2 linked regions of the Pokkaliibacter sp. MBI-7 genome follow. The protein of the gene in region 2 interacts with the protein of the main gene of each other region in a pairwise test. Links are inferred from orthologs where the notes say so. Each region holds a gene or a part of one and is shown on either strand. Other genes may lie near its edges. The genes, in order: acpP and QCD60_RS06395.

The links.
Region 1: the proteins of QCD60_RS06395 (region 2) and acpP interact in binary tests that used the Escherichia coli proteins (3 or more experiments, as listed by UniProt). The link is inferred for Pokkaliibacter sp. MBI-7 from one-to-one orthologs.

Annotation. Positions count from the first base shown.
Region 1 is NZ_JARVTG010000002.1:499,505-509,496, forward strand. The notes cover bases 6,628-9,591. They hold acpP (acyl carrier protein), read left to right. Parts: upstream 6,628-7,974; coding sequence 7,975-8,208; downstream 8,209-9,591. Other genes in these bases: fabD (ACP S-malonyltransferase), read left to right, coding at 6,628-7,031; fabG (3-oxoacyl-ACP reductase FabG), read left to right, coding at 7,056-7,799; fabF (beta-ketoacyl-ACP synthase II), read left to right, coding at 8,297-9,535; pabC (aminodeoxychorismate lyase), read left to right, coding at 9,535-9,591. Outside these bases: pabB (aminodeoxychorismate synthase component I), read right to left, coding at 1-642; QCD60_RS21925 (alpha/beta hydrolase), read left to right, coding at 881-1,750; QCD60_RS21930 (HAD-IA family hydrolase), read left to right, coding at 1,809-2,468; signal peptide peptidase SppA, read left to right, coding at 2,465-3,490; QCD60_RS21940 (Maf family nucleotide pyrophosphatase), read right to left, coding at 3,571-4,179; QCD60_RS21945 (YceD family protein), read left to right, coding at 4,335-4,853; rpmF (50S ribosomal protein L32), read left to right, coding at 4,873-5,055; phosphate acyltransferase PlsX, read left to right, coding at 5,058-6,083; more of fabD, read left to right, coding at 6,102-6,627; more of pabC, read left to right, coding at 9,592-9,992. UniProt on the Escherichia coli protein: Carrier of the growing fatty acid chain in fatty acid biosynthesis.
Region 2 is NZ_JARVTG010000001.1:1,402,697-1,412,723, forward strand. Bases 3,415-6,413 are described here. They hold QCD60_RS06395 (alpha/beta fold hydrolase), read right to left. Parts: upstream 5,264-6,413; coding sequence 4,565-5,263; downstream 3,415-4,564. Other genes in these bases: bioD (dethiobiotin synthase), read right to left, coding at 3,415-3,752; bioC (malonyl-ACP O-methyltransferase BioC), read right to left, coding at 3,799-4,572; bioF (8-amino-7-oxononanoate synthase), read right to left, coding at 5,256-6,413. Outside these bases: QCD60_RS06360 (TetR/AcrR family transcriptional regulator), read right to left, coding at 1-92; QCD60_RS06365 (cytochrome b/b6 domain-containing protein), read right to left, coding at 205-870; QCD60_RS06370 (alpha/beta fold hydrolase), read left to right, coding at 966-1,736; QCD60_RS06375 (putative metalloprotease CJM1_0395 family protein), read right to left, coding at 1,765-2,736; QCD60_RS06380 (hypothetical protein), read right to left, coding at 2,755-3,027; more of bioD, read right to left, coding at 3,057-3,414; more of bioF, read right to left, coding at 6,414-6,431; biotin synthase BioB, read right to left, coding at 6,437-7,513; QCD60_RS06410 (ComF family protein), read left to right, coding at 7,639-8,355; QCD60_RS06415 (TraB/GumN family protein), read left to right, coding at 8,427-9,329; QCD60_RS06420 (LysM peptidoglycan-binding domain-containing M23 family metallopeptidase), read left to right, coding at 9,388-10,026. UniProt on the Escherichia coli protein: The physiological role of BioH is to remove the methyl group introduced by BioC when the pimeloyl moiety is complete. It allows to synthesize pimeloyl-ACP via the fatty acid synthetic pathway through the hydrolysis of the ester bonds of pimeloyl-ACP esters.

The sequences.
Region 1 (9,992 bases), on a different replicon or contig from region 2:
GACCTGATAACAGTCACCTGCATGAATGTAGTCTTTGACGCTACGGAACTTTTCACCGTATTGAGCCCGATCCATGTTGCTTGACCAGGGGGACGTCAGTTCAAAAGCAGAAGGTTCTGATGGTGCTTGCTGAGAGAGGTAACGCTGGATAAGAAATTCAGCAGAGTAGGGGCATTGAGGATGGATGACCAGCCAGCTTGATTGTTTGGCATGATCGGTAACCCTTGCCCAGGAGTACAGCCCTAAATACATGTCGGGCAAGGCTATATCGTGATCTGCCAGCTGCGGCATATGTTCAACAACTCTGCCCAGATCATATGACCAGTAACCTAACAAACCGCCATAAAAGGGAATGTCAGGATGATCGGTGTCGGTGCTGATCTGCCCGAAGCGCAACAGCAGGTGCTCTGTCGCCAAGAAGGGATCGTCCGGGCAGGGCAATATCCTCCCTGAGGCATCCTGCAAACAGATACCTTGGCCGGGGGTGTAAGAGAGTACAAAGAGTGGATCGCAGGCAGCGATATCAAATCGGCCATCGCGTGAGTGGGGCGCGTTGGAGTCGAGTAGAACAGGGTATGTTCCCGCCTTGATGCCAACAAAAGCATCTTCAGCATTCAGATATGGCAGTGAAATAAATTGCACTCGAACGACTCCTGGTAGCGAAGCAGGGAATTCTACCCAGCCAGATAAGAAAGGTGTAGGCTAACAACGGTTGGCTCCTGGAGCCCATAGTTCTGGTATATCGCGATGTGACTCAATGTTGCTGATTCTGAGGTCCGGAAATCAGCCAGGTGACAGAGAATAGGGTGGCTACTTTCATCTGCTCGCCAGTGATATACCGCAGTTTTGTTCCAAACCCGCAGTCTCGCAGTCGGAACTCATGATCCAGCAAAGTTACTCAGTGGTACGCCGCAGTTTTTCAGTGAACGGCGTAGATGTTTCCTATCAGATATATACCAACAATGTTGCCTCTTCTTCCGAACGCTTGTTGCTGCTGCATGGCGCGGGTGTGGCAGGGGAGCTGACCTGGTCTGCGATTGTCGAGCATCTGGATCATTGGGGTCAGATACTCGTGCCGGATTTGCGAGGAATGGGGGAAACCCGTTACCTGGACGGCAGTGAATCCACTTTTACCGTGCAGGAAGTGTGTGATGATGTTGTGCGTCTGCTGGATCAGCTCGGGTGGTGGCGTTTCGATCTGGGTGGCTACTCCTTCGGGGGGTTAATAGCCATGTTGCTTAAGCAGCGTAATCCTTCACGAGTGGGACAGCTTTATCTGCTGGAGCCTGCACTGCTGGACCGAGCCGATATCAATGAGGTCAGGAGTATTCGTGAGCGTTACTCTGAGGCGGCACAGCATATTCGCCAACAGCATGATCCCAGTGATGGAATTCGTTTGTTTCTCGATACCATTGCGCCGGGGCGCAATCGATCAGACAAAACCGAGTCTATGACGATCAGCCGTTTGGCAGAGCGACCGTTAGGATTTGCCAATGCACTGGACTCTGTGACTCGCTCGGCCCATGAGGTCGAGCGGGATCAGTTGCTTGAGCATTTACAGCACGCAGAATTATTTGCGGGTGGGCGTAGTGTTCGCGAGTTGCATGATCACTATCTTCATCTGGCCAGGCAAAACACCATGGTTAACTACCATGAGGTGAAAGGTACGGATCACTCGTTGCCTTATCAAAAACCACGGCAGATTGCCCGGTTGATGAACGAGGCACGTCAACGCTATACAAACAGTTAGTGTTTAACGCTTTTACCTGGCGGATGTTTGGAGTCGCAATAAATTTACGGGATGGCTGATGTACAAACTGATCATATTTGACTGGGATGGAACGCTTATCGATTCTGCACAGCGAATCACACAATGTATGCTGCGGGCAGCCAAAGATGCCGGGCTTGCTCAGCCGAGCGCTAGTCAGATCAGGGAATTGATCGGGTTGGGTTTGCCTGAAATGGTTGAAGCTTTGTTTCCGGGGATATCTCCTCAATCCAATCAGTATTTCCGGACAATCTATAGTCATCACTTTTTTGATGCAGATCAGCAGCCATCTCCGACATTTCCTCACGTCAGAGAAACGCTTACCGCATTGCGAGAGGCTAGTTACTCTCTGGCGGTGGCAACTGGGAAAAGTCGCCGTGGACTAGACAGAGGAATGCAGAATACTGGCCTGGGTGAGTATTTTTCAGCATCGCGCTGCGCTGATGAGACGGCCTCCAAGCCCCATCCTCAAATGCTTTTTGAGCTGCTGGAGCATTATGGGGTACAGGCAAGCGACGCGCTGCTGGTAGGGGATACCAGTTTTGATTTACAGATGGCGCAAGCGGCTGGTATCGACTCTACAGCTGTTCTCTATGGCGTACATGGTGCGGAGCGGCTGGAACCCTTTGCGCCGAAAGCTTTCTTCACTTCAATTCGCGATATTGTTCATTGGCTTACGGAAACTAAGGAGAAAGGGTGAGCGACTCTAATTGGCGGCCGGAAGGATCCGATCAACAGGATACAAGTAGCACTGGTGTGGACAAGGACTTCTCTGGTCAGCCGCTGGAGGTGCGCACCAATAAGGAATGGCGCCTTATTGAGAAAGTCGTACTTGGGTTGTTCAGGGAGCAACGCAGGGCAAGACGTTGGGGGATCTTCTTTAAGCTCGCTACGCTGGGCTACTTCATCGTTATTCTTCTGCTCGCATGGCCTAGTGCAGAGACCGAGTTGGGGGCCAAGGATCACGTTGCTCTGATCGACCTGAAGGGTGTTATTGCGGATGGTGAGGAGGCAAGTGCGGACGCTATCAATGCTTCATTGCGTGATGCCTTTGCTGATGCTCATGCCAAAGCAGTCATTCTGCGTATCAATAGCCCAGGCGGCAGTCCCGTGCAGGCCGGGCAGATCTACGATGAAATCAAACGTCTTCGAGGGTTGCATCCTGACAAGAAGCTCTATGCCGTGATCGATGATATCGGAGCTTCAGGAGGCTACTATGTGGCAGCCGCTGCGGACGATATCTATGCTGATAAAGCCAGTATCGTCGGTTCCATTGGCGTTATTTCATCAGGCTTTGGGTTTGTGCAGCTGATGGATAAGTTGGGCGTTGAGCGCCGAACCATGACATCAGGTAAATACAAGAACCTGTTGGACCCTTTCAGTCCTCGGTCTGAGGAGATTGACCAGCGTTGGCAGGCGATGCTGGATGTCACTCATCAGCAATTTATCGATGAGGTGAAGAAAGGACGTGGTGACAGACTTAAGGATGCGCCGGACTTGTTTACTGGTATGGTCTGGACCGGACAGCAAGCGGTGACTCTCGGGCTGATTGATGGCTTGGGTAGCGTAGATAGTGTTGCCAGGGAGGTTGTTGGGCTGGATGAGGTGCAAGACTATGCACCAGAGATGTCGCCTTGGCAAAAACTGACCAGAGAATTTGGTGTCAGTGTTGGTCGAGGGGTATCGCAACAGCTGGGTTTGGATTTGCCATTGATGCACTGAGTTATCCAGTCTGGACATGACTGATAAAGTAAAGGCGCAGGAACATGTTTCTGCGCCTTTTTGTTTAAAGTGAGAGTGTTTTACTCCAACGTCAAAATATCAATCCCTTCATTCATCAGCATCTGTGTTAGTCGGATTAAGGGCAAACCAATCAGGCTCGATGGATCACTGCCACGCATTTCTTCAAATAGTGCAATACCCAGCCCCTCTGATTTGAAACTGCCTGCGCAGTCATAAGGTTGCTCTCGTAGCAAATAGTGATGAATTTGCTCTTTCGTTAATTGTCGAAAGCGCACATCAAATTGCACTACGTCTAATTGATACTTACCAGACTGGCTATTCAGCAGGCATATGCCAGTGAAAAAACTCACAATCTGACCTGAACTCATGGAGAGTTGTGTAAAAGCATTGTCATAGTTACCGGGTTTGCCGAGACAGTGACCGTTGAGCGAAGCAACCTGATCTGAACCGATGATGAGCGAATAAGGATGCTGGTTAATAAGGCTTTCTGCTTTCGCCCTGGCTAGACGCTGAGCCAGAGCATCGGCTGCTTCGTCTGGCTGGGCTGTTTCGTCTGCGCTGGGGCTGGTGCATACAAATGAAGAGGTAAGTGTGGAGAGTAATACTTTGCGGTATGGACTGGTGGAGGCCAGAACTATCTGCGGAGGATTGGAAGAAGGCATTTGCATGGAGCCGCTCTGGAGTGGACAATAGGCGCGGAGTCTAACATTAATATGCCTCACGCAAAGGTTGCGGTGTTCTGTTACACAGCACCGGGGTTAATACATTATGTATGTAATTGACCTTTGACACTGCCGGGGTTGGTGAATATCATTGCGCGCTTATGTCGAATCAAGCATTTCCGGCAAAAATTAACCCACGTAAGTGGGCTGAAAAAGGGAGCTCCTGGACCGGGGAACTCCCTCTATCCCATTTCACGCGTCTGGTTGAGTCGCTGCAGGGCTCTGCAGGGGTTGTGAAAGTGTCAATGGAGTTTGGCGTGGATGAAGAGCGTATTCGCTTTGTGCGAGGTGATCTTCATGCTCAGGTTGAAATGACCTGCCAGCGTTGTCTGGAGTCAGTGAAGTTGGCAGTGGAGAGCGACTTCTCCCTGGGGATCGTCTGGCACGACGAAGCTGCAGCAAATTTACCGTCACATTACGACCCTTTGATCGTGAGTGATGAGTTTGTTGAGATGCTTCCCGTGTTGGAAGACGAGCTGATAGTCAGTTTACCTCTCGTGCCTCTGCACGAAGATTGTGAGGTCAAGACTGAGTACGGCGAGGCGGTCGAAGAAGTATTGGACGAAAGGCCAGCGTCCAATCCGTTTGATGTGTTAACACAGCTGAAATTGAAGAAATAGACTTAGGAGCTTCTTAGTCATGGCAGTACAACAGAACCGTAAAACCCGTTCTAAGCGTGGTATGCGTCGTTCTCATGACGCTCTGAGTGCACCTGCACTGAGCGTTGATGCAACCAGCGGTGAAACTCACCTGCGTCACCACGTTTCTCCAGACGGTTTTTATCGTGGTCGTCAAGTAGTAGCAAGCAAGTCTGAAGACTAATTTTGCCACTGCGCACAACCATTGCAGTTGATGTGATGGGCGGGGACTTCGGTCCCCGCGTTACCCTCCCCGCTATTTTCAAGTTTCTCTCCTCACAGCCTGATGTCGATGTGCGTCTCTACGGTGCGCAAGATGTCCTTTTGCCGTTTGTGCAAAAGCACGAAAGTTTGGCTGCGCGGATATCTGTTGCATTTTCCCAGTCTGATATTGCTATGAGTGATAAACCATCTCAGGTTTTGCGCAGTAAGCGTGATTCTTCTATGGCAATCGGGCTACGGGCGCTGTCAGAAAGAGACGTCGATGCTATGGTCAGTGCCGGCAATACCGGTGCGCTGATGGCAATGGCGTGTACCATTCTCGGACGTCTTGAGGGGGTAGATCGTCCAGCTATTGCTACCACTCTTCCTACTCGAAAAGGGCAATGCTTATTGATTGATTTGGGGGCGAATCTGGAGGCGACTTCTCGCCATCTTCATAGCTATGCCATTATGGGGAGTGTGCTCGCAGCACTGATGACAGGGCGGGTTGATCCTGGAATTGCTTTGCTGAATGTAGGCGAAGAACCAGTTAAAGGTAGTGGGGTGGTGCAGGCTGCGGCCGAGATTCTGGCTAATGACAAGAGGCTTCGCTTCATTGGCTTCGTAGAAGGTGATGGGATGTTTGAAGGGCGAGCTGATGTGGTTGTCTGCAATGGCTTTGTCGGCAATGTTGCTTTGAAAACGGGTGAAGGAGTTGCGCGTCTTATTGTGGACTCTCTCAGTGAGTATCTCAAGGCACACTGGTACAGTCGATTGCTTGCGACGATGTTGATGCCTTCTTTGCGTGCTTGGGGGAAAAGGTTTGAGCCTGCTATATATAACGGAGCAGTATTGGCGGGTGTAAACGGGTGTGTTGTGAAAAGTCACGGTGGTGCAAGTGAGGCTGCATTTCTTAATGCGCTGAACTATGCTGCTATGCTGACTCGATTAAAGCTGCCAGCCCGACTGCAGGAAGCTTTGGTAGATTCAGATATTTCAAGTGCTACCTAATAGAAAGAGAGAGTGTGCATGGATTCCAAACTGGCGTTTGTCTTTCCTGGGCAAGGGTCGCAGCATCTGGGGATGTTTGGCGAACTGGCCGAGGCTCACAACGTAATAGGGGAAACTTTTGCTGAAGCTTCTGATGTTATCGGTATCAATCTGTGGAGTCTGGCTCAGCAGGGTCCTGATGAGGAGCTTAATAAAACTGAAAACACCCAGCCTTTGCTGCTGACTGCCAGTGTGGCGTTATGGAGATTGTGGCAGCAGTTGGGTGGGCGCACGCCTGGCTATATGGCTGGACATAGTTTGGGTGAGTACACGGCGCTGGTTTGTTCGGGAGCTATGTCTCTGGTTGATGGCGTGCGATTGGTTCGTACTCGTGGTGAACTTATGCAGGAAGCGGTGCCAGCGGGGCAAGGTGCGATGGCAGCAATTCTTGGTCTGGACGATGCGGTTGTAGAGGCTTGCTGCGATAAGGCGGCTGAAGGGCAGATAGTGTCAGCAGTGAACTATAATTCTCCCGGGCAGCTGGTTATCGCTGGTGAGGCTGCTGCTGTTGAGCGTGCCATGGTGTTATGTAAAGAGGCAGGCGCCAAGCGAGCCTTGCCGTTGTCTGTGAGTGTGCCTTCACACTGCATGTTAATGAAGCCTGCTGCAGATCGACTGGCTGCCATTGTTGCAGATGTAGAGTTGGTTGTGCCTGCCATTGCGGTTGTTCAGAACGTAGATGCACAGGTTTCGGACAGTCTGGAAGGTATACGTGAACGTTTGCTTAAACAGTTATACAGCCCTGTATTGTGGACCCGCTCTGTGGAGTTCATGGTTGCTCAGGGTGTTGAGACTATGCTTGAATGCGGCCCTGGTAAGGTGCTGTCTGGTCTGAATAAGCGTATTGCGCGCACACTCGATGTTGCAGCAATCAATGATCCTGCATCGTTGGCCAGTGCGCTGGCCTAACTAAAACTGATAGCGGCTTAGTGTATGAGTATCGAAGGTAAAGTTGCGCTTGTAACAGGTGCTACCCGTGGTATCGGGCGTGCCATTGCTCTTGAATTGGGGCGTCAGGGTGCCGTCGTGGTTGGTACTGCTACCTCTGACAAAGGGGCTGCATCCATTTCTGATGCACTGGCTGAAGCTGGTGTCAAAGGTAGAGGGATGGTTCTGGATGTAGCGGATACAGACAGTATTCAGTCCGTGGTTGATGCTGTCGCCAGCGAGTATGGTGCCATCCAGATTCTTGTCAACAATGCAGGTATCACCAAGGATAATATCCTGATGCGCATGAAAGATGATGAGTGGGATCAGGTGGTTAATACCAATATGAGCTCTGTTTATCGTCTGTCCAAGGCATGTCTGCGTGGCATGACAAAGGCTCGTTGGGGGCGTATCGTTAGCATCAGCTCAGTAGTTGGCTCGATGGGTAATGCAGGTCAGGCAAACTATGCAGCAGCTAAGGCGGGTATTGAGGGCTTTACTCGTGCATTGGCACGGGAAGTTGCCTCTCGCAATATTACGGTCAATGCCGTCGCGCCGGGTTTTATTGATACTGATATGACCAGTGGCCTAGCTGAAGAGCATAAGACTCATCTTAAAGGTCAAATCCCTATGGCCCGACTGGGCCTGCCTACAGAAATTGCATCTGTAGTAGGTTTCCTTGCGGGCGAAGGTGCTGCTTACATGACTGGTGAGACCCTGCATGTTAACGGTGGTATGTACATGGGCTGATGCAAACAGCATCTAACCTTGTAATCTCCGATAAATTATTGATAATGTGCCGCAGATATATGCGGCACCTGTAAAAAGGCGCCTCTCCTGCCAAGCTTGGCAAAGGACGTGGGTTTACCTAAAATAGCCATCCGCATTTGATAATGTGGGTTGTGTTGAGCAAATAGGATACGTTATGAGCACTATTGAAGAGCGCGTAAAAAAGATCGTTGCTGAGCAGCTTGGTGTTAAAGAAGACGAAATCACTCTTGAGTCTTCTTTTGTAGATGACCTGGGTGCTGACTCCCTGGACACCGTTGAGCTGGTTATGGCTCTGGAAGAAGAATTCGAGACCGAAATTCCAGACGAAGAAGCTGAAAAGATCTCTACTGTTCAGGCTGCCATTGATTACATCAAAGCTCATCAATAAGCACTAGACCTGTTCGGTTTCATGAAAAGCCGCTTCTATTGAGTAAATAGAGCGGCTTTTCTTTTCAGTAACGTTGGAGGATATGCGCATGTCTCGGAGAAGAGTGGTAGTGACGGGGCTCGGCATGCTCACCCCCCTGGGGAATACAGTCGAAGAAACCTGGAGCAACATTCTTGCCAGCAAAAGCGGCATCGGACTTATCGAGCATTTTGACACCGCTGCTTTCAGCACGCGTTTTGGCGGTTGTGTAAAAGATTTCGATACCAGTCTGTACATGGATAGTAAAGAAGCCAAAAAAATGGACCTTTTTATCCAATACGGTATGGCGGCTGCTCAACAGGCAATTCAAGACGCCGGACTCATAAGTGACTCCCTGGATCTGGATCGTGTTGGTGTGGCAATAGGCTCTGGCATTGGTGGATTGCCAATGATTGAGAAAAACCACGATGTTCTGAACGCTTCCGGGCCAAGACGCATATCCCCCTTCTTTGTTCCTGGTTCCATCATCAATATGATTTCTGGCAACCTTGCGATCCGCTATGGTTTCAAGGGACCAAATATTGCTATCACGACTGCCTGTACCACTGGTACACACAATATTGGCTTTGCGGCGCGAATGATCAGTCATGGCGATGCAGATGTCATGTTGGCTGGTGGTGCTGAAATGGCTACCACTCCGTTAGGTCTGGGTGGTTTTGCTGCTGCCCGTGCGCTATCCACACGTAATGATGACCCGACGGCAGCAAGCCGGCCCTGGGATCAGGATCGTGATGGTTTCGTATTGAGCGATGGTGCTGGTGTGCTGGTTCTGGAAGAGTATGAACATGCAAAAGCCCGCGGCGCGACGATTTATGCTGAGCTGATTGGTTTTGGCATGAGTGATGACGCTTACCATATGACCTCACCGCCTGAAGATGGTGCAGGCGCTGCGCAGTCCATGCACAATGCCGTCAAGGATGCAGCCTTGAATGTGGAGGAAGTGGATTACATCAACGCTCACGGTACATCTACTCCAGCAGGTGATAAAGCTGAGTCTAACGCAGTGAAGTCTGTGTTTGGTGAGCATGCGTATAAACTTACTGTCAGCTCTACCAAATCGATGATTGGGCATCTGTTAGGTGCTGCAGGCGCTGTAGAAGCTGTGTTCTGCACGCTGGCACTGCGTGATCAGGTGGTACCGCCCACTATCAACCTTGAAAATCCGTCGGAGGGTTGTGACCTTGACTATGTGCCGGGTGCTGCCCGACAAGCAAAAATTGATGTGACTGTCTCCAATTCCTTTGGTTTTGGCGGCACAAACGGCACCCTTATTTTCCGCAAGGTGTGATGCTGTTTCTGCCGGCTTCACTGGTCGATGGTCAGCCTTCTGATCAAATCAGTATTCTGGATAGAGGGCTGATGTACGGCGATGGACTGTTTGAAACGGTTCGTATCGTATGCTCTCAACCTGCTCTCTGGGCGTTGCACTGGCAACGTCTGGAAGCAGGCTTAACCCGCCTTAATTTCTCCTTCAATGCTGAGGCTTTGCAGCAATCGCTGCTGAGTGACATCGAACGTCTGCTATTTGTTGCTGAGTTAACTGAGGCAACCCTAAAAATCACCATAACACGTGGTATTGGCCAGCGTGGCTATCGATATACTGCAGACGCGCCACTGACTCGTATTGTCACTGTATTTCCTGCGACTGATGTTGAAGCTCTGGCCAGAACGGGTATTAAAGTGCGACTTTGTTCGTTGCGGCTTGCGCGGTCGGAGGTGCTGGCCGGGTTGAAGCATCTAAATCG
Region 2 (10,027 bases):
AACTCCTGTTCTGCAGCTGCCAGAATGGCAGCCCTGCGCTTCAGTCGAATGCGACCCATTTTTACCGGTGCGGCCTGAACAGGCGTAGTCATGCAGTCTCCTCACAAGCTCCGGCGCTCTTCCAATCTGGCGCCTCGGAACAGATTATAGCCACATTTAGATACAGTTGGCGGCCCAGTATAGGCACATGCGCAACCAATGCCTTCAGAAATCCGCTACGGGCGCCCACTTGAGCATCAACAAAACCAGCATTAGGGAAAGCCCCCATACCAACAATACCCGCCCCCTGCCAGCAGCAGGCACCGCAATATATTCATCGCTGAGTTTCCAGCCTCTAATCATTGCTCGAACCAGCTTTTCACCTTTCATTTCATGAACAATAACCGCCAGCACATGCAAGGCAAAAAGCCCGAGCAATACATTAAACAGACCTTTGTGCAGAGTGGTCAGAACATCACTCGCCTCCTTACTGACGAGAAAAGCCAATGCCCCTGTAGTAAAGATATCGTCATTGGCCAGCAGCCCTGATGTGACTTGCAGACTTAACGTCAACAGCAGCGCTACCACCATCCAACCACCCAAAGGGTTATGTCCCAGACTGGGCACCGGGCCTGAATACTGACGAGACTGCAGATAGAACACCACTTGACCAGGCTTTTTTATAAATTCAGAAAAGCGAGAGTAGAAGCTCCCACAGAATCCCCAACCCCAGCGAAAAAGCAGCAGCACCATGACGGCATAGCCAAAACGGGTGTGCCAGTCCATATAACCGAGCTCAGCGCTGATCCACAACCCTGCTATCAGTCCCACCAGCCCCCAGTGAAAAACTCGGGTAGAACCATCCCAGACCTTAACCTTATGCAATTTCAACCTCCCTCATTATCCTTTCATGCCTCCAAAGCGGATACCGGCTAACTGCATATCGTCTCCCTGCTATACTGCCCAGTCACACACAAGGAGGCTCCATGTTGTCACTGAACTTTCAGCGTATCGGCACCGGTCCTACGCTGCTTATTCTGCACGGCCTGTTCGGCTCGTTAGATAACTGGGGCAGCGTCACCCGCCAGCTGTCAGAACACTTTGACGTCATCAGTGTCGATTTGCGCAACCACGGTCGCTCAGAACACGCAAAACCGCATAGTTATCCTGCCATGTGTCAGGATGTTATCGACCTTCTCAGCCAGCTTAAGCTATCCCGAGTTCTGCTGATGGGGCATTCAATGGGTGGCAAGGTAGCGATGCAGCTTGCCCTGCAAGCACCTTCATTAATTGAACGCCTGATAGTGGTCGATATAGCCCCTGTGCACTATCCCCGACATCATGACGATGTTTTTCGCGGCCTTGAGCAACTTGATCTGACACAGCTGACAAGTCGCTCTCAAGCTGACCAGCAGCTACAGCCGTATATAGAAGACAGCAGTGTGCGCTTGTTTCTGCTGAAAAACCTCTACCGTAATGAGTCAGGGCAATTTGCCTGGCGTTTCAACCTGACCACTCTCCGTGAGGACTACGACCAGATTAGTCAAGCACCGTCAGGCAGTCCCTATCAGGGCCCCACATTATTTATCAAAGGAGAACGCTCAGCCTATATTACAGCCGAGTATAGGGATGCCATTGTGCAGTTATTCCCACAGGCGGGTTACAAAGTAATACAGAATGCAGGCCACTGGCCTCATGCAGAGAAGCCGGAACTCTTTTTACGAATAGTGAATCGATTTCTGCAAGCAGATAACTAATAACCAGAAAAGGGAGATGCAAGCGGACTCAGGCCTGAGTGTTAACAAAACCACCTGAGGGATAGAGCCGGGAATAAACACCGAGTTCGACGAGACGCCGATTGATCTCCCGAAGCTGCTGCTGGACTTTGGCTAGCTGATCATCCACAGGCGTGGGGGGAATGGGCACCGTTTCACCATTAGCAGCAGTAGATTGAGCAGTGTCGCTCTGGGCAGCCTGTGCGTCACTAGCTCCCCGCCCAGATGCAGACGAAGCGTCATCGCCTCCTTGCACAGCTTGACTCGCCAGCGGCTCAATGCGCTCCTGTATCTGCTCCAATGCACGCGCCTGAGTTGACGTATCATCCTGTAGCTGCTGCTGCGCTTGTTGCTGGGTCTGCTGATTCTCCTTGGCCTGGTCTCTGGCCAGTTCAGCCTGAGCTTCAGCCAGCATACGCTGAGCCTCAAGCGCAATCTTGTCATCCTGCGCAGAAGGATCAACGGGAGCACGGGCCGCCTTGATAATAGCCTGTGCCTTTTCGATGGTTTCCTGAGGGTTGTTCGGCACGGGTGAGGTGTCTACTGATACCTCACCGTCTGTAGCATACAAGCGCCCGTCTGGTCCCCGGGTGTAATCATACTGAGGCGAGCCTCCGTATTGACCCGCCGCATTGGAGTGAGCCCGCTCATGATCTTTAACCTGCTGATCACGCGACTGCAGCTCATCCACCTGCTGCTGATCTGCCGTTGATAATTGCTCACCAACGGTTGATGTATTGCCAGATGTTTTAGCGGCATTGGTGGCGATACGCTCTTTTGCGCGTAGCTCCCCCTCCCTGTCCTGCAATAAGCTGGAGCCCTGTCCGGAAGACTGCTGCTGATTCTGTGAGCCATTATTTAACGGAGGCGCAGTAACCTGCTGGGCGACTGTCAGCTCAGTAAGATTAGCTGCTGCCTGAGGAGCAGGCGGCGTTGAAGCAGTAGTGGGTTGATAGGTCAGCCCCAGGCTTGAAATCAGCACGGATGACCTCGTAGCGAGTTAAACCTTAATATCCAGCAATGTTCCTAAGGTTGAATTTTGCGCTTCCAATACCTTGGCGCCAGCCTGAACCAAAACTTTTGCTTCAGGCAAGCTCAGCAAACCATCCTCAACCGAAGCAGAACCCTGATCGTTACTGAGGCCGTTGCCCGAGCTAGCGGAACTATCACTGACCGAACCTTGCGCAATCTGTGCCCCCGCCTGATCCAGCTGTGCCAGACCTCGCTGGATACCCAGTTGCCCATAGGTGAAAGTACTGCCCTGAATCTGCATTGAATATCACCTCATATTCTGAACAAATTTTAGCCAACACCGACTAAATGTAAAGGTTGCAGATTGAGGAAGGGTGCCGCGTTTTCTGTACTGACCTGCTCCAGCCATGGAATTCTGCCCAGGCACGGTGCAGGCATTGTTGCCTGAAGAGTTGCAATATTTTCCTGCTGATAAGGCATATCAGGATCTACATGGTTTACCACCCAGCCAGCCAGCATCAGACCTGCCTGGCGGATCGCGCTGACGGTCAGGCTGGCATGATTCAGACAACCGAGACGCAACCCGATAACCAGTACAACAGGCCAGGTATGCTGCACCACCCAGTCCGATAGCATCTGCCCCTGATTATTCAATGGCAGATGCCAGCCACCTGCACCCTCAATCAGAGTGAACTGTGCCTTTTGTGCCAGCACGGGCTGCAACGCCTGCTCCACCGACGTCACACTCAGATGCTGCCCATGCAGTTCAGCCGCGATATGAGGCGCAATGGCCTCGGGGAAACGCAACGGGTTATGCAGCGCGTAGTCCAGTTGCGGCCAGCTTTGCTGCTGCAGGCTCAGCGCATCACGATTGCGCCAGCCACCATCCTGTTGTTCGCAGCCAGAGGCAATGGGTTTGATACCCAGGGTTGTCAGCCCCATCTGACGCGCTCGCCAGAGCAACGCAGAGGACACCAGCGTCTTACCCGCATCGGTGTCAGTACCAGTAACAAAAAAAATCGACATGAACTCACCCGGTTGTCGTACGTAATAAAAACCAGTCAGAAATGCACTACAGTGGATTGCAGGGCTTCTGCAGATACGCATAGAACACATCATAGGTCACGGTCAGAGCATCACCGGAACACACTTGTTCATAGGCCTGCTCCAGCGCCTGCAGTCGCTGACGTCCCGCTAGCGCTCGGCCACGATGCACCTCTGCCGCATCAGTATGGCTGGCACCCAGCTGTTTCAGATCACGCATGACCTGCCTGGCACTGTCGTACAAGGCCACGCTGTCACGGGCCTGCCAGTGTTGATTTACCCAGTCATGACCAGCAGCCTGCTGCCAGCAAGCTAAACTGGCGAAGCGATTGACGTGTTCCTCCTGATCGACCGCTGCCCAGGCAGCTCGTAATTCCCACAAGGTACGGGGGCCCAACGTGGTCAGGCACAGCCAGCCTCCCGGCCTCAGTACGCGCCACACCTCGGCAAACATCCTTGCGGGATGATGACACCATTGCACTGCCAGACTGGAAACAACCGCATCAGCACAGCCCTCTTGCAGCGGCAGCGCTTCTGCATCCGCATTCACATAGGCGTCAGCAGATGCCAGATGACGCGCCTGCTGTAGCATTCCCTGGGCAATATCCAGTGCCAGCACCTGCAGCCCATCCGGCAAATGGCGGCTGACGTACCCTGTCCCGCAGCCCATATCAACTACCCGGCCAGACAAATGAGGCAAGCCCGCCAGCAAACGTCCTGCGATCTCCCGCTGCAGAACAGCTGCCTGATCATAGCCGGCAGCGGCACGGCTGAATTCACGGGCAATGTTCTGCTTATGCATGCGCACTCTTTCCCGATAAGTCCAGCCATGCGGTATCAGGCCAGTGCAGCAGATGCCCCTGATCTGGTAACACATCCACTACCGTCATCGCACCGTTAAGAACTTCGGCAATCTGCGAAGGTACCAGACCATCGCACGCCCCCAAATAGTGGCGCTGCGGTACCATGACCTCCGCCCAACGCTGGCAGCAGTCATCTGCCAGCCACTGTAACTGCCGAGACAGACTGATCAGCTCCTCGCTGCTCAGCCCAAGATGATAGTCACGTAACATGGCCAGCAAGGTTCTTCCTTGTGGATGAGACTGAGCTACCATACCGGCAAAGCGCCGAAGCGTCGGTAGAGGCTGCTGCTCCATGGCATCAATGAACTGATCAAACACATCAGGCGACATGCCCGGTGCATTTGCTGTGGCCACAAAGCTGGGGCTGGCGGCCAGCGTGACAGCCAGAGCAATACGTTCAGGCGCCTGCACAGCTGCCTCCATCAGCAGCCGACCACCCAGTGACCAGCCCAGCCAGTTTGCCCTTTCAGGTGCCTGAGCCAGTATGCTGTTGGCCGCCTCGGCCAACGTACCGGCATGACGGTCAGGTGAGAGAAGGTGCACAGTACCCTGTGGTGATAGCCGCTCTACTACACTGTGCCAGAGATGGTCAGGCATCGCCCAGCCATTGATCAGCACCCACTCAGTCATGATCGCTCACCTCTCGCCAGCTGCGTTCCAAGGCATGCAGCAGACGATCCAGTTGCTGATCGGTATGTGCTGCCGTCAGTGTGATACGCAGCCGAGACATGCCAGCAGGCACCGTAGGTGGACGGATTGCCGTGACCCAGATGCCCTGTTGCAGCAGGCTTGCAGAGAGCGCCATCGCCCGTGCCGCAGAGCCTACCAGCACAGGCTGAATGGCGGTCTGTGAGGGCATCAGTGTCAGCCCCATGACTTCAGCCTCATGACGAAAGCGTCTGATCAGATGCTGCAAATGCAGTCTTCGCTCAAGCTCCTGCTGCACAATACGCAGCGCCTGACGTCCTGCTGCCGCTACTGCGGGAGGCATTGCTGTGGTGTAGATATAGGGGCGGGCAAACTGAATCAGCGCCTCAATCAAGGTCTCGCTACCCGCGATAAAAGCACCGGCACAGCCCAATGCCTTACCCAGGGTTGCCATCAGTACAGGCACCTGCTGCTGATCAAGCTCACAGGCCTCAACTAATCCAGCACCGCGCGCTCCCAGAACCCCAAAGCCATGGGCATCATCCACCATCAACCAGGCTTGCTGGTCATGGCATAGCTGCGCCAGCTCATTCAATGGCGCGACATCACCATCCATACTGAAAACACCATCTGTCACCACCAGCTTGTGCGACTGCGTCGCCTTGCTCAGACGACTGGCCAGATTGTCGATGTCATTGTGCAGATAGCGCTGAAAGCGCGCGCCGCTGTTCAGGCCAGCGTCCAGCAGGGAGGCATGATTCAGGCGGTCTTCAAACACGGCAGACTGATCATCCAGCAGTGCACTGATGGCACCCAGATTGGCCATGTAGCCGGTAGAAAACAGCAGGGCTCGCTGTCGTCCGGTGAATACCGCCAGCTCTTCTTCCAGCGCATGATGCTCAGCACTATGACCGCTGACCAGATGAGAAGCGCCGCTACCAACACCATAACGCTGCACCGCCTCGATGGCGCTTTGCTTCAACCGTGGATCATTGGCCAGACCCAGATAGTCATTGCTGCAGAACGCCAGATAGCGCTGCCCCTCCAGCACGACCTCTGGTTGCTGTGCACCTTCCAGAGTCCTGCGCTGGCGATAGAGATGCTGCTGCTGACGCTCCTTCAGGCGAGCCTGCAGATTGAATGCATCCATCATGATTACTGCAGGGTAGCTGCGGCCTGTGCCTGAGGAGCACCGGCATCATGGTAGAGGCTGGCCTGCTGTTGCTGGCGTACCTGCTGCAACAATGCCTGTTCGTGCGCCTCATCAGATAACCCTTCACGGCTTTCAGGTGTGATCCCCAGTTTCCTGAACAGCACTTTGTCTGCATGCGCCTCTGGGTTAGGCGTAGTCAGCAGCTTTTCGCCATAGAAAATGGAATTGGCACCCGCCATGAAACACAGTGCCTGCACCTGCTCATTCATCTTTTCGCGCCCGGCCGACAGTCGCACATGTGAGCGTGGCATCAGGATCCGCGCTACCGCGATGGTGCGGATAAAGTCGAAGGGGTCCAGGTCTTCAACTTCTGCCAGAGGCGTACCCGCCACCTTGACCAGCATATTGATCGGCACACTTTCAGGATGATCAGGCATATTGGCCAGTACCCGCAGCAAGCCGATGCGATCCTGCAGACTTTCGCCCATCCCCATGATGCCGCCACAACAGACCTTCATACCGGCGTCGCGCACATGACTGAGGGTATCCAGTCGCTCCTGATAGGAACGGGTAGTGATGATGCTGTCATAGAACTCTGGCGAGGTATCGAGGTTGTGGTTGTAGTAATCCAGCCCGGCCTCCGCCAGCTCACCTGCCTGATCGCGATTGAGCGTGCCGAGTGTCATACAGGCCTCCAGCCCCATAGCTTTGACACCGCGCACCATCTCCAGCACGTAAGGCATGTCACGCTGGGTCGGATGTTTCCAGGCAGCCCCCATGCAGAAACGGCTGGCGCCGCTGTCCTTGGCTCTGGCGGCCTCCTCCAGTACCTTCTTCACTTCCATCAGTTTCTGTTTTTCCAGACCGGTGTCGTAATGCGCACTTTGCGGGCAGTACTTACAGTCTTCAGGGCAGGAACCGGTTTTGATCGACAACAGGGTGCTGACCTGCACCTGATTGGGATCAAAGTACTGACGATGGGTTGTTTGAGCCTGAAACAACAAATCATTGAAAGGCTGCTCAAACAGAGCGCGGACTTCGCCCTCGGTCCAATCATGGCGAATGACAGTGGTTGACATCGTGCAGTGCTCCGCAAAAGTAAACGTACTTGCCCCTGCACTGCAGGTCTGGTCAGCACGGCAGCGATTCCGCAGGGGCATCAGGAATACCGCCATCTTAATCAGCTCAGGGAATGAGTCAACCAATGAAAAACAACAAGGTTTACCTCAGATCGATTTTTAACCAGCTATTTTACCCATGCATCCTTTGCAGGAGTCATCCCCGCACCCCAGCAGGCTTGCTCTGTACTGGCTGTCAGCAGGATATGCCCTCCAACCGGCCTGCCTGTCTGGGCTGCGCCTTGCCTCTGGAGGCACAGAGTACAACGGGACTGTGCGGTCAGTGTCTGAAACAGGCGCCACTGTATAACCGGGTCTGGAGTCCATGGCGTTATGAAACGCCACTGCCATATCTGATTCGCCGCTGGAAATATCAGGCTGACTTCAGTGCAGGTCGGCTGCTGGCCAGCCTGATGCTAGGCGCCTGGCAGGAAGCAGAGCTGCAGCTTCCAGAGGTCTTGCTGCCGGTACCCATGCACCGCCAGCGTCTGCAGCAGCGCGGCTTCAATCACAGCCTGTGGCTCGCGCAGTATCTGTCCCGGCATTTGCAGATCAAGGTCGACACCCACTATCTGCAGCGCACGCAGGCCACTGCCACACAACAAGGCCTGAGTGCCCGGGCCCGGCGGCGCAATCTCCGCTCAGCCTTTGCGCTGCGCGGTAATCCCGGTTACCGTCATGTAGCCGTAATTGATGACGTCATGACGACCGGGGCGACCGCCAACGCCATTGCTGCACTGTTGCGCAGCCAGCAGATCACCCGACTGCAACTGTGGTGTCTGGCCCGGACGCCCCATCACTGACCGATAGCAACGATTTTCAGGCCCCGGCAATTTGCTTGAGCTGCAGCTCACCTCAAGGAGAACGCGGCACTATGCGCCCATACCGAATACCACTCGCACTATCAGGCTGGCTGTTGGTCCTGTGTCTCTGGCTGGTGCCCCAGCTGGTCAGCGCTCAGCCAGTCTTTGCCTGGCAGATTCGTTCCCAGACCGCCACGCTGTATCTGCTCGGCTCCCTGCATGCCTTCCCGCCGCAGGGCTATCCCCTGCCACAAGCGGTGGAAGCGGCATTTTCGCTGTCTGATTATCTGGTGGTAGAAATCAATCCCACCGACCTCCCCCTGCCAGCCCAGCAGAAACTGTTCGATCACTACGGTAACCTACAAAACGGCCAGCGACTGTCAGACCTGCTCTCAGCCAGGGATCAGCAACGGTTACGTCAGCATGCTCAACAGCTGGGGCTGGATTACAGCGCCATGCAACCCTGGCAGCCCTGGCGTGCGGGTACACAGCTGGTACTGGCAGATGCTGAGCGGCAGGGATTTGACACTACGGCCGGTATTGATCACTACTTTATGCGTCGCGCCGGCAACCGGCAGATCCTGGCGCTGGAAACACTTGAGAGTCAGCTGCAGGCCATCGCAGTCCCCGATATGAATATTCAGGTGGCCAATCTGGTGAGTACGCTGGATCAGATGGAACAGGACAAGGACTTTTTACCCCGCCTGTATCAGGCCTGGCGCCGTGGGGATGGCCCTGCAGTCTATCGCCAGTCGGAACAGGAAGCAGGTGATGACCCGCGCCTGAAAGCCTATCTGGACCGGCTCAACAGTCAGCGTAATGCTGAAATGGCAGAAAAACTGATCCGTTTACTACGCAGCAGTGGTACCTTTTTCGTTGTCGTAGGGGCACTGCATATGCCCGGACCTGATGGCTTGCTGGCTCGCCTCAATGCAGCGAACTTTCCCAGTCAGCAGCTGCAGTCCCCTCGTTAGGCATTGCTGGCACACGACGGCCGTCCAGGGATCTGACCATCACCTTCAAGGAGGATGAATGTTATTGCTGAGCACTCTGAAAGCCCCGCGTTCACTGCGTCTCGCTCTTCCCTTACTGATATTGGCCCTGCTGCTTGGCGGCTGCGGCAGCAACCCGCCGCTTCCCGGCGATACCCAGACCTACTACGTCAAGGCAGGGGATACGTTTTACAGCATCGCCCGTCGCTATGGCATCAGCGTCAAAACCCTGAGCCGCCTGAACCCAGATGCCAACCCCAGCCGCATTGAAATCGGCGATAAGCTGAAGGTACCGACGGATGCAGTGGTCAGGCACTTTGCCTATCCGGTCAGTCATCCTGATTACTCCTCCGGCTTCGGCATGCGAGATGGCCGCATGCATAACGGCGTCGATTTCCGTGGCCCCAGTGGCACATCAGTACTGGCAGCAGGTCAGGGCAAGGTGGTATTCAGCGGTAATATGCGTGGTTATGGCCGCATCATCATTATCGATCACGGCGGCGGCTTTCAGACGGTGTATGCCCACAACAGCGTGAATCTGGTGGACAAGGGGGAAACAGTCCAGCAAGGACAACCGGTAGCGCGTATGGGCAACAGCGGCCATGCCAATGGCACGCACGTGCACTTTGAGGTGCGCATTCATGGTCAGGCCGTCAACCCGATGAGCTATCTGCGCTGAT